DNA from 2 places in the Lysinibacillus sp. NPDC097287 genome. Region 1 is predicted to be linked to the other one. Evidence: predicted binding sites of a transcription regulator. Region 1 holds the regulator's gene; the other holds the start of a gene.
The links. Region 1 encodes NrdR, which represses ribonucleotide reductase genes. Its sites were predicted from a motif close to AACACNATATATNGTGTT; they were not measured.
Positions count from the first base shown of each region.

Region 2: a site for NrdR is predicted at 3,810-3,827, ahead of ACIQ2D_RS03930 (vitamin B12-dependent ribonucleotide reductase). Genes of this name have one in related genera too.

Region 1 is NZ_JBIWCX010000006.1:154,473-160,857, forward strand. Features, by position in the region: gene polA (DNA polymerase I) at 1-424, shown strand, start outside; gene mutM (bifunctional DNA-formamidopyrimidine glycosylase/DNA-(apurinic or apyrimidinic site) lyase) at 440-1,312, shown strand; gene coaE (dephospho-CoA kinase) at 1,327-1,920, shown strand; gene ACIQ2D_RS10895 (glyceraldehyde-3-phosphate dehydrogenase) at 2,140-3,162, shown strand; gene nrdR (transcriptional regulator NrdR) at 3,325-3,792, shown strand; gene ACIQ2D_RS10905 (replication initiation and membrane attachment family protein) at 3,812-5,194, shown strand; gene dnaI (primosomal protein DnaI) at 5,219-6,148, shown strand.
Region 2 is NZ_JBIWCX010000002.1:172,212-178,596, forward strand. Features, by position in the region: gene ACIQ2D_RS03910 (hypothetical protein) at 1-125, shown strand, start outside; gene ACIQ2D_RS03915 (amino acid permease) at 215-1,555, opposite strand; glycine riboswitch at 1,755-1,831, opposite strand; gene ACIQ2D_RS03920 (rhodanese-like domain-containing protein) at 2,343-2,726, opposite strand; gene ACIQ2D_RS03925 (lipoate--protein ligase family protein) at 2,853-3,683, shown strand; gene ACIQ2D_RS03930 (vitamin B12-dependent ribonucleotide reductase) at 3,888-6,385, shown strand, end outside.

The DNA of each region.
Region 1 (6,385 bases):
TGAGAAATATTTAGCGAGCTTCCCAGGTGTAAAAGGCTATATGGACAATATCATCCAGGATGCGAAATTCAATGGCTTTGTGACGACGATTTTAAATCGCCGTCGTTATTTACCGGATATTACGAGCTCGAACTTTAACTTGCGCAGTTTTGCGGAACGTACAGCGATGAATACACCGATTCAAGGTAGTGCGGCAGATATTATTAAAAAAGCGATGATTGATATGGATGCACGCTTGAAAAAAGAAAATATGCAAGCGAAATTACTACTACAAGTACACGATGAGTTGATTTTTGAAGCACCACAAGAAGAATTAGCATTGCTAGAAAAAATCGTACCAGAAGTTATGGAAAATGCGATTAAGCTTGCTGTGCCATTAAAAGTGGACGTCAACTACGGCGCAACTTGGTACGAAGCGAAGTAAGGAGGCTTAAACTGTATGCCTGAATTACCGGAGGTAGAAGGTGTTGTAAGGGCATTGAAACCAGAAATCGAGGGACGAACAATTGAAAGTGTTAAGTTGTCGGAGACGATTCATTTAGGTTTTAGTGAAGGTAAGCAATGCATCGTCAAACAAGCTGAGCCAGATGCATTTGAAGCGGCACTTAATCAAATGACAATTACGAAAGTTGTACGTCGTTCAAAATATATATTTTTTCATTTATTGAAAGAGGATGTACCTTATTTTTTGGTGAGTCATTTAGGTATGACTGGTGCATGGTTTGTCGTCGATTCGCCAGAAGATATAAGTGAAGTAAAGTTCAAAAAGCATATTCATGCAACATTCCGTTTTATGGACGGGGGATATTTAATTTATTCGGATATTCGTCGATTTGGGGAGCTGCGCCTTTTAGAAAATCTAGAAGATCATGCGCCGCTAACCAAAATGGCACCGGAGCCTTTTGATGATGAGGCTAGTGATTATTTCATTGCGAAATCGTTATTGCCGAAATATGAAAAAAAGGCTGTCAAAGAAGTGATTATGGATGGGCAAGTGATATCGGGCTGCGGCAATATATACGCTACAGAAGCTCTATTCACAGAGAGAATTCACCCTGCTCGAAAAATGAATCGTATTAGCGAAAAAAGCAAGCGTGCGTTATTTGACACAGTTGTAGCTGTGTTGCGTCAAAGTATTGAAGCGGGCGGCTCAACGATTTCAGATTATCGCAATATTAATGGTGAGGCTGGTAGTATGCAAAATCGGCTTCAAATGTACGGCAAAAAGGTGTGCCCAGCGTGTGGGACAGAGACGAGTCAAATGACAATTGGAGGACGCACGTCTGTCTTTTGCCCAAATTGTCAACATTAAAGGGGATTAAGCTTATGATTATCGGATTAACAGGAAGTATTGCAAGCGGAAAAAGTACAGTAGCGAAAATGATGACAGAACTGGGACTACCTATTGTCGATGCGGACGTTGTCGCACGTGTTGTTGTAGAACCAGGTACAGAGACGCTCGGGAAAATTGCCAGCAACTTTGGGGATGATATTTTACTAGAAGACGGTAATTTAAATCGGGCGAAACTTGGCGATATTATTTTTCACGAACCTGCTAAACGAAAAATCTTAAATGAGATCATGCACCCGGCCATTCGTGAAGAAATGATTCGTCAACGTGATGCATTTTTAGCGGCAGGTGAAAAGCATGTCGTGATGGATATTCCATTGTTATTTGAAAGTAAATTACAGAATTTTGTGGAGCGTATTTTAGTGGTGTCGGTCACTGAAGAAGTGCAACTACGTCGTTTAATGGAACGTAACGCATTATCGAAAGAAGATGCACTTGCTCGCATTCATTCACAATTGCCGGTTTCTATGAAGGAAAAGGGTGCGCATGCAGTTATTTATAATAATGAAACACTAGAACAAACGGAAGAACAACTGAAAAAAATTCTTAGTCAATGGGAAATTATTTAGTTTGGGTGCGTAGCGAAAAATCATCGCTACGCATTTTTTTTAATATTAAAAGACAAAAAAAGTGCATAAGTTTTGAAGAGAAAAATGCTACAATATTTGTCAGAAAATAAGAACTTTTCTAATGCACGTATTTAATGTTCATCTTTTTTAAAATTGTGTTATACTAATTTCGTATAGTATATAATTAATATGAAAACGTATTCACAGGAGGATTTATAAATGACAGTATCTATTGCTATTAATGGTTTCGGACGTATCGGACGTATGGTTTTCCGTCAAGCGATTGTACAGGAGGATTTAAATATCGTTGCGATTAACGCCAGCTACCCGGCTGAAACGTTAGCACATTTGATTAAGTATGACACAAATCACGGAACATTCGAAGGTACAATTGAAACAGCAGGCGATGCACTAATGGTAAATGGTAAACGCGTACAAATTATTAGCGAACGTGATCCATTACAATTACCATGGGCAGCAATGGGCGTAGATATCGTTATTGAAGCAACTGGTAAATTCAACGAACGTGAAAAAGCGGCAATGCACTTAGAAGCGGGCGCAAAAAAAGTTATCTTAACAGCACCAGGTAAAAACGAAGATATCACTGTAGTATTAGGTGTTAATGACGAATTACTTGACCTTGAAAAACATGACGTGATTTCAAACGCTTCTTGTACAACTAACTGCTTAGCACCAGTAGCAAAAATATTAAATGACACATTCGGCATTAACAACGGTTTAATGACAACTGTTCATGCATACACAAATGATCAAAAAAATCTTGATAATCCACATAAAGACTTACGTCGCGCGCGTGGTTGCGCACAGTCAATCATCCCAACATCAACGGGTGCTGCAAAAGCTTTAAAACTAGTATTACCTGAGCTAGATGGCAAGATTCATGGTATGGCACTACGTGTTCCAACTCCAAACGTTTCTCTTGTTGACCTTGTTGTTGATTTAGATACGGATGTAACAGTAGAATCAGTAAATGCTGCATTTGAAAAAGCAGCTACTGAAGGACCAATGAAGGGGATTTTAAACTTCACAATGGAGCCGCTTGTATCGGCAGACTTTAATACAACAACTTTCTCATCTACAGTAGATGGTCTTTCTACAATCGTTATGGCTAACCGCAAAGTAAAAGTACTTGCTTGGTACGATAACGAGTGGGGTTACTCTGCACGTGTAGTAGATCTTGCGAAAAAAGTTTCAGTAGCATTAGAAACAGTTAACGCATAATAAATATGTAGTATGAATACACACTGAAATCCTTTTGATTTCGGTGTGTTTTTTTATTTAAGTAAGTGTGCTAGACTTCGGAAATGAAAGTGATTTTGTCCACGGGGGAAATTTTGTTATAATAGGTATACTAAATTGTAGGAAAATCAGGGGAGTAAATATATGAGATGTCCATCTTGCCAATTTAACGGAACACGTGTAGTGGATTCGAGGCCTGTAGATGATAATAAGGAAATACGAAGACGTCGTGAATGTGAGTCGTGTGGCTTCCGTTTTACAACGTTCGAAAAAATTGAAGAAACGCCATTAGTAGTTGTGAAAAAAGAAGGATCACGTGAAGAGTTTAGCCGCGAGAAAGTATTACGTGGTTTAATTCGTGCGTGCGAAAAACGCCCTGTCTCACTTGAAGTGTTAGAGGGAATGGTGCTAGCAATTGAAAAAGATTTACGCCGTATCGGAAATGCAGAGGTGCGTTCTGAAGATGTCGGTGAAATGGTAATGGACCGCTTAGCGAAAATTGATGAGGTTGCTTATGTCCGTTTTGCATCTGTTTACCGTCAATTTAAAGATATTAACGTATTTATTGAGGAGTTAAAAGAAATTATCCAACGACAAACTGAGCAAAAATAATGTGGCAAAGAGAGGGTGAATGACGTTGGTTCATTTGTATAAGGAGTTGCAGCCAGCGGATACTTTTGACATTCGCTTACCTCATGCGCTTTCAACGCAGGAACGACAGCTGGTGACATTGTTTTATCAGCCTTTAACGGGTGCTGAGCCGATTAGTTTGTATTTGACATTGTGGGCAGAGGCCGAGCAAATGAAGACACAACATCAATCACATTATTATTTAATGAATGTACTTGGCATGCCTATTGGCAAAGTATTTGAGGCACGTGTTGCTTTAGAGGCAATTGGTTTGTTACGTACGTGGAAAAAAGAAATTGAAGGGCAACGATCCTTTTTATATGAACTAGCACGTCCACTTGATGCGGATAGCTTTTTGAAGGATCCTTTGTTATCAATGTTCTTGTTTAGCAAAATTGGAGAGCAGGCGTATCGTAAGTTGCGTCAGCGTTTTATATTACCTGCTAGGGAGGCGTCATACAAGGATGTTTCGCGTGCATTTATCGATGTATTTAAGCCGGTAAGTACGAATATCCCAGCTGATTTACAAGGTGACGATGGCATAAAAGGGCAGTCACAAAAAACCTATCCTTTCTATTTTGAGCAGTTCGACTTTGGTTTATTGCAGGCAGGGCTGTCTGAGCAGTTGGTACCGTCGAGTTTACTAACACTTGAGGTGCGTGAAGCGATTGCAAAGCTTGCCTTCTTGTATCATTTAACAGCGCTAGATATGCAAAAGGTTGTAATTTTAGCCCTCGATGATGATTTAGGTATTTCATTGGAACGATTACGCAAAGCAGCAGCTGACTATTATAAGCTGACAGTTTCTAAGGAACCGCCAAAGCTTGCACGTGTGTATGATACGCCGAGCGTCGAAGAAAAGGCTCAAATGACAAAAGACCAGGAATTACAACATTATTTAGAGACAACACCGCCTGTGCAAGTGCTGCGTGATATTAATAATGGCAAAGAACCATTACAAACGTCTGTACAGCTTGCAGATAGCTTGATTGTTCAGCACGGTATGCCTATCGGGGTGGTTAACGCTTTATTGGAGTATGTTATGTTAACGACTGACATGAAGCTACCGAAAAAGTACGTGGAGACAATTGCTGACCATTGGGTGCGGAAAAATTTAAAAACAGCTAAAGAGGCTATGGAGCTTGCACGCCAAGAGCATGATAAATACACAGCCTGGAAAAACAAGCCGCAAACGCCAGCCAAAAGTAGTAATTATACAAAAGGACGTACGACTAATCGCCGCGAGGAGAAAGTGCCCGATTGGTTTTATAAGCGTAATGAGAAATCAGAAGAAGTACCGGCAGAAACGACGAATACTGGCGGTACGGATTTTGAAAAGGAACGACAAAAAATATTAGACAAGTTAGGCAATCAACAAAAGTAAGGCAGGTGAATAACCGTGGAACCAATTAATGGACCGCTGCAACGCGCAGTGAAGGTACCATCTTTTCAAGAACGTTACGAGGCGATGCGACGAGAAATCTTAGAAAATCCACGTGTGCAGGATTTTTTAGCTGAACATATGGAGGAACTTAGCTATGATGCGATCGAACGTAATTTACCAAAGCTGCATGAATTCATTAGTCAATCTACGGAGTGCTGTGGCTGTGACAATACAGCACATTGCACAAATAACTTAGAGGGTTTTATTCCAAAATTACGAACAGTGCGCAATACTGTGGAAATCGATTACGTACGATGCGAGCAAAAAATACGTGAAGATGATCGCCGTGATGTCGCTAATATGATTGCTAGTATGCATATGCCAAAAGACGTGCTACAAGCAACGATTGGTGATTTATTCATCGATGATTATTCACGTGTAGATATTGCAAATCGTGCTGCTGATTTTGTTCAAAAAACACGCGAGACAGGAAAATTACCAACAAAGGGTCTTTATTTATATGGTCAGTTTGGCGTTGGTAAGTCTTTTGTTTTAGGTGCATTAGCAAATGAGCTGGCGACGCTTAAAGTGAAATCTGTAGTCGTATTTGTGCCAGAATTTTTACGAGAAATGAAAAATGCCATTGGTGATAATACGTTGCAAGAAAAAGTTGATTACGTGAAAAAAGCACCTGTGTTAATGCTCGATGATTTAGGAGCAGAAACAATGTCGGCTTGGACACGTGATGAAATACTCGGTACGATTTTCCATTACCGTATGGCAGAGCAGTTGCCGACCTTTATTACGTCAAATTTTAACTACGATGAGCTAGAGCATCATTTAGCACAATCGCAAAAGGGTGATTTAGAGGTCGTGAAAGCTGCGCGTATTATGGAGCGCATTAAGGCAATAACCGAGCCTGTACAAATGGGTGGGAAAAATCGCCGAGGGTAATTTTGCAGGTTGCATTTTGCGACAATCGAGCGTATACTGTCACATATAATATATATCATTGAAATGCATTGATGAGGACATGGATCTTGTGTATCTACTTGTAGAGAGGGAAGTCATTGGCTGTAAGCTTCCTAGTGTGAACATTTGATTTACTACCTACTGAGCAGCGAGAGGGAATAATCTTTCGCCGGTACTAGCCCGTTAGCTAGCCTTGAGCTTCGTCTGACTTTTTAGTCG
Region 2 (6,385 bases), on a different contig from region 1:
CCTTATATGTAGCTATCCCTGCAGAAAACGGTGATACTGCTCGCAAAACATGGCAAACTGCCTTTGTCAAGCTGTCTAAAAAACAAGAGCTTCTTTATACAGATATGTATAAAGATGATAAATAAGAGTGTAATAAAAAAAGCTAGCATCCAGTAAAGATGCTAGCCATAGACTGTAGATAACCTCAATGAAAATGAGGTTATCTACAGTTTTTTTAGTTCTTACTTTTCACTTTATAAATAACAAACAGCATGATAAACCATACAGGCGTTAGTAGTAGTGCTGTACGTGTTGCCTCAGAAAAGAACATAATGATTAATAAAAATACAAAGAAGCCTAATACTACATAGTTAATGAATGGTGTTAGTGGTGCTTTAAAAATAGATGCTTCATGTAATGCACGGTTTCTACGTTTGTAAATGATATGTGAGATTAGGATAATGCTCCAAACCCATATGAAGCAGATAGCACTTATCGTTGTTACCACACTAAATGCATTCTCAGGCATCAACTTACTTAATAATGCACCGACTGACACGACAATTGATGACACGATCAGGGCGTTACGCGGTACGTTGTTTTTATTTAATTTAGCAAATGATGGGGAAGCTTGGTTATTGCTTCCTAGACTATATAGCATACGGCTTGTTGAGAATAATCCACTGTTCCCTGCCGAAGCGGCCGATGTCAGTACGACAAAGTTAATGATGCCGGCTGCGATTGGGATTCCTGCTAACGTAAATACCTGTACAAACGGACTGCTTTCAGCGGACATTTCATTCCAAGGGTTGATGCATAAAATAACGAATAATGCGCCTACGTAAAATAGTAAAATACGTAGTGGGATTTTATTAATGGCAGATGGGATATTTTTTTGTGGATTTGCTGTTTCAGCAGCAGTAACGCCGACTAATTCCACACCGACAAAGGCAAAGACTACCATTTGGAAGGCCATTAAAAAGCCAGTGACACCGTTCGGGAACAATCCTCCATGTGCCGATAGATTTCCGACTGACACAGTACCTGAGCTTGTTTGGAACCCTGTAACAAGCATAAATACACCAATGATAATCAGTGCAACAATCGTAATAATTTTTATAAGTGCAAACCAAAATTCAAGTTCGCCAAATAGTTTTACCGTTAATAAATTTAGCATTAATAATAATACTAAGCAGCCAATCGCTGGTACCCATTGTGGTATATCAAACCAATAATTTGTATAGACACCAACAGCAATAATATCAGCCATGGCAGTCATGATCCAACAGAACCAGTAGGTCCAACCCGTGACATAACCTGCCCACGGTCCAATATATTCTGTTGCAAAATCAGTGAATGATGTGTAGCCAGCATTCGATAATAACAATTCGCCTAGTGCGCGCATGACGAAAAATAGCGCCATGCCGACGATTAGGTAGGCTAGGATGATGGAAGGTCCTGCTAAAGCAATTGCTTTCCCTGAGCCTAGAAATAAGCCTGTACCGATCGTACCACCGATGGCTATTAATTGAACATGGCGATTTTTTAATTCACGTTTTAACTGTTGTTGCTCCAAGATGACCCCTCCAAGATGATGTAAGCATTGAAATTAACATAAGCAACAAATAAAAAAAGAGACTAGTAGCTACACTAGTCTCTTAAACGTCAGAATAACAAATACCATATGCATATCATAAATATTAGTTTTACTAAAAAATATTTATTGGAAAACATTCGATTGGTACAACTTTCTTTTTGTAATGAAAGTTTGTTTTTATTACTCCTCTGTCCTTTTGCCTGAGATAGTGAACCCTTCGGCGACGCGTTATGCGCTCTCTCCAGAAATTGCTCCTGCTATAGTTTTATCCATAGCATTCATTGCTTATTTTAGTTGATTTTAATCATATCAACACGAATTTGTATTATAGTAAGATACTATTTATCCTAACAGTGATCTCTATGTAATTCAAGATGCAATTATTGTCTATATTTTGAAAAAAGAAAAATAAAGTGATTACATATTACATCTTTACGATAATGAGCGAAATTAGACTTAATTTTTTTCATTATTTATTGATTTTCCTATACGCTTGATGGAAATAGCTAAAAAAGCTTTCGAAGATACTGCAAAGGTCAAGTCGGAGATTAATAGTAAAAGTGGTTTTATATGAAGATTGATTCACGTTTGATGGAAGGTATTAAATTGTACCCCGCTGTTATATAGTTTTTGTCAAACACATGATAAATTTTTATTTTAAAAAAATTAATGAGCTAATTATTAGACAATGACATTTATATAGTAGAAACTCATGTTTTTTTATAAGAAGAGCTAGCATCTAATGTAGATGCTAGCTCTTTTTATGTTATTTTTTTGTTTTTACTTTACCAGTCCAAGTGCGGAATCCACCGTCAAGCTGATAAATTTGGTTGTAGCCACGTTTTTTTAGAAATAATGCAGCACGAGCGCTACGGCCTGTATTTTGACAGTATAAATATACTGGTAAATCTGGGCGGATTTCTTTATGGCGTTGACGTAGTGTAGTAGAAGGAATATTACGAGCTCCAAGGATGTGACCAGCGTCGAATTCCTTTTGTTCGCGCACATCGATTAATTGTGCTTTGCGATAACCTTCAATAAACTGTTCTTGTGTTAAATTGGTTACGGCTTTTTTTAGACGCATCGCATTAATGCCGATATATGCTATCAAAACCAGTAAAATAACACCAATTGTAATAAGTATTTGCAAGATGTTCTTACCCCTTTCTATCTTCTTAACTATTATAAAAGATGCGGTGGCGATAGTCCAATGAGTTTGATAAAATTAACTACATTATGGTTTGAAATGACACATATAAGTGTAGGAGCTGACGAAATGACAACATGGTATTTTCTAAATTCAGGGAAATGTAGTCCTTCTTTCAATATGGCCTTAGATGAGGCACTGCTGGATTGGCATAGTGAAGGGCTGATTCCTCCAGTCATTCGTTTTTATGAATGGGAGCCAGCAACAGTATCCATTGGATATTTTCAACGGGCCGAAAAAGATATTAACATAGAGGCAGTTCGGGCGCAAGGGCTTGGTTTTGTACGTCGTCCAACAGGAGGGAGAGCTGTTTTACACGAACATGAGCTCACTTATAGCATCATTGTAACGGAAAGCTATCCAAATATGCCAGAGACAGTTACAGAAGCTTATCGTGTACTCAGTGAGGGCATTTTACAAGGTTTTCAAAACTTAGGGATGGATGCATATTTCAGTGTGCCAGCTACGGAAGAACAACTGGCAGACTTGAAAAAGCCAAAAAGTGCAGTGTGCTTCGATGCACCAAGCTGGTATGAACTTGTCGTTGAAGGTAAAAAAATAGCGGGTAGTGCGCAAACACGTCAAAAAGGTGTTATTTTACAACATGGTGCAATCTTACTTGATTTAGACGAAGAAAAATTATTGTCGGTGTTTAATTTTGATAGTGAAGAGGCTAAGGAACGGATGCGAAAGAAGCTACCTGACAAGGCAGTATCCATTAATAGTCTTGTCAAGGAACCGGTTTCAATCGAACAGTGTGTAGAAGCATTCCGAGATGGTTTTGCAAAAACATTGCAAATTGAGTTAAAACCATTTACACTTTCTGAGGGGCAATTAAAATATGTACAAGCACTCGAAGAAAAAAAATATGCCCATGATGATTGGAACTTTAAAAAGTAAAAAAATCGATGTTTTTAAAAATTTTTTTCAGCGTTCAAACCGTGTCATGACAAGTAGTTAACAAAGTGACACGAATTGCAAGAGTTGAATTAAAAAACTATATATAGTATCTTTGAAATTAGGTAATACACAATATGTAGTGTTTAATCGCACATGATATTGTGTATTTATTATTGTAAGGTATAGAAAAAGGGAGGCTAAATGATGGTAATCGCTAATCATCAACCCGAAGTAAACAAACAAATTGAACAATTAAACAAGGACATTGAACAATTCCCACAAGTTCATCCGGTAACACCAGACATGCACATCACACATAAAGGTGTATCGAGACTTGTCATGATTGATCGCTATTCTTTTAAAGATACGGAAAAGAAAACGCTAAAAGCTGGTGATTTCGTCGTATTAACGGTGAAGGCAGATCCGAAATTCCCTGCACGTGGTTTAGGGACAATCCAAAAAATTGATATGTCTGCGAAAACAGCAGATATTTTGATTGATGAAGATTATCGTAGCGTTTTAGATGATCCGATAGAGCAAGAAACGGGTGTGATTACGCGCTCAATAGAAGTGCTAGAGAAGCCTCTTGAAATTTTTTATGAGCAAATTGCTAAACGAAATGCAACAGGACTTGCTTCTGTAGAAAAAACAGCTGAGAAACGTCAAGAATGGTTTGAAAAATTTTATGAGCAATTAGTTTCATTAAAATTCATTCCAGCTGGCCGTGTTATTTACGGAGCGGGCTCTGAAACAGATGTAACATTCTTCAACTGTTACGTTATGCCATTTGTGGCGGATTCTCGCGAAGGCATTAGTGACCACCGCAAACAAGTTATGGAAATTATGAGCCGAGGTGGCGGTGTTGGGACAAACGGTTCTACACTTCGCCCGCGTAACACACTAGCTCGTGGTGTGAACGGTAAATCATCTGGTTCTGTATCGTGGCTTGATGATATTGCTAAGCTGACTCATCTTGTTGAGCAAGGTGGTTCAAGACGTGGAGCACAAATGATCATGCTAGCAGACTGGCATCCAGATATTGTGGAATTTATCATTTCAAAAATGCAAAATCCACGTATTTTACGTTACTTAATCGAAAATACGACGGACGAATCGATTATTCGATTAGCAAAAGAAAAATTAAACTTTAAGCCTCTATCACAGCAAGATGAAGCAATGTATCAAGGAATTGTGAACTATAAATCAATTCCAGGTTACGGTGGATTTGATGAGGCAATTATCCGTGAAGCAGAAAATAAATTACGTGACGGTGGTACTTACACGGTCCATAACTCAGAGTTTTTAACTGGGGCAAACATTTCTGTTACATTAACTAAAGACTTTATGGAAGCTGTTGAAAAGGACGAAGATTTCGAACTTCGTTTCCCAGCAGTTGAAGACTATACAAAAGAAGAAATGGCTATTTACAATAGCGAATGGCATAAAGTTGGTGACGTTCGTGAGTGGGAGAAGATGGGCTATAAAGTACGCACATACCGCACGATTAAAGCAAAAGAATTGTGGAATTTAATCAACATTTGTGCAACATACTCTGCAGAGCCAGGTATCTTCTTCATCGATAATGCCAACGAAAAGACTAACGCAAAAGCTTATGGGCAACAAGTAGTAGCAACAAACCCATGTGGGGAACAACCACTTGCACCATATTCTGTGTGTAACTTAGCAGCTGTGAACTTAGCACAGTTTGCGATTAAAGAAAACCAAACAGTCGATTATGAAGCATTACGTGAGACAGTACGTGTTGGTGTACGTATGCAAGATAACGTAATTGACGCAACGCCTTACTTCTTAGAAGAAAACCGTGTACAAGCTCTTGGTGAGCGTCGTGTAGGTTTAGGTGTCATGGGCTTAGCTGACTTACTTATTTATTGTGAAAAAGAGTACGGCTCAGAAGCTGGTAATGAACTAGTGGATGAAATCTTTAAGACAATTGCCGAAACAGCGTACGAGGCATCGACTGAACTTGCGAAAGAACGTGGAAGCTTCCCATTCTTAGTAGGGGCAACAGATGAAGAAACAGCTCGTCTACGTAAAGCATTTACAGAAACAGGCTTCATGCAAAATATGCCTGCACACGTTAAAGAGCAAATTTTAGCAACTGGTATTCGTAACTCACATCTTCTAACAGTAGCGCCAACAGGTTCTACAGGAACGATGGTTGGTGTAGCTACAGGGCTTGAGCCTTACTTCTCATTCACATATTACCGTTCAGGTCGCTTAGGTAAATTTATCGAAGTGAAAGCGGAAATTGTTCAAGAATATTTAGATCGTCATCCAGAAGCAAATGCAGACGAATTACCAGAGTGGTTTGTCACAGCGATGGGGTTAAAACCTGAAGCGCATGCGGATGTACAATGTATTATTCAAAAATGGATTGATTCTTCTATATCGAAAACAGTAAATGCACCAAAAGGCTACACAGTTGGACAAGTAGAAAAAGTATACGAGCGTCTTTATAAAGGTGGCGCTAAAGGTGGTACGGTTTACGTTGACGGAAGCCGTGATTCACAAGTGTTAACACTAAAAGCTGAGGAAAATGATATGGATCAACTTTCATTTGGCGAAGATTTAGTGGAAGAACAAACAAAGCGTCCAGTCGTATTAGTTGATACGATTCAAGCACTTACATCTACTTCAGTAATTGGTTCAGATGTAGGGAATACATGTCCTGTATGTCGTAA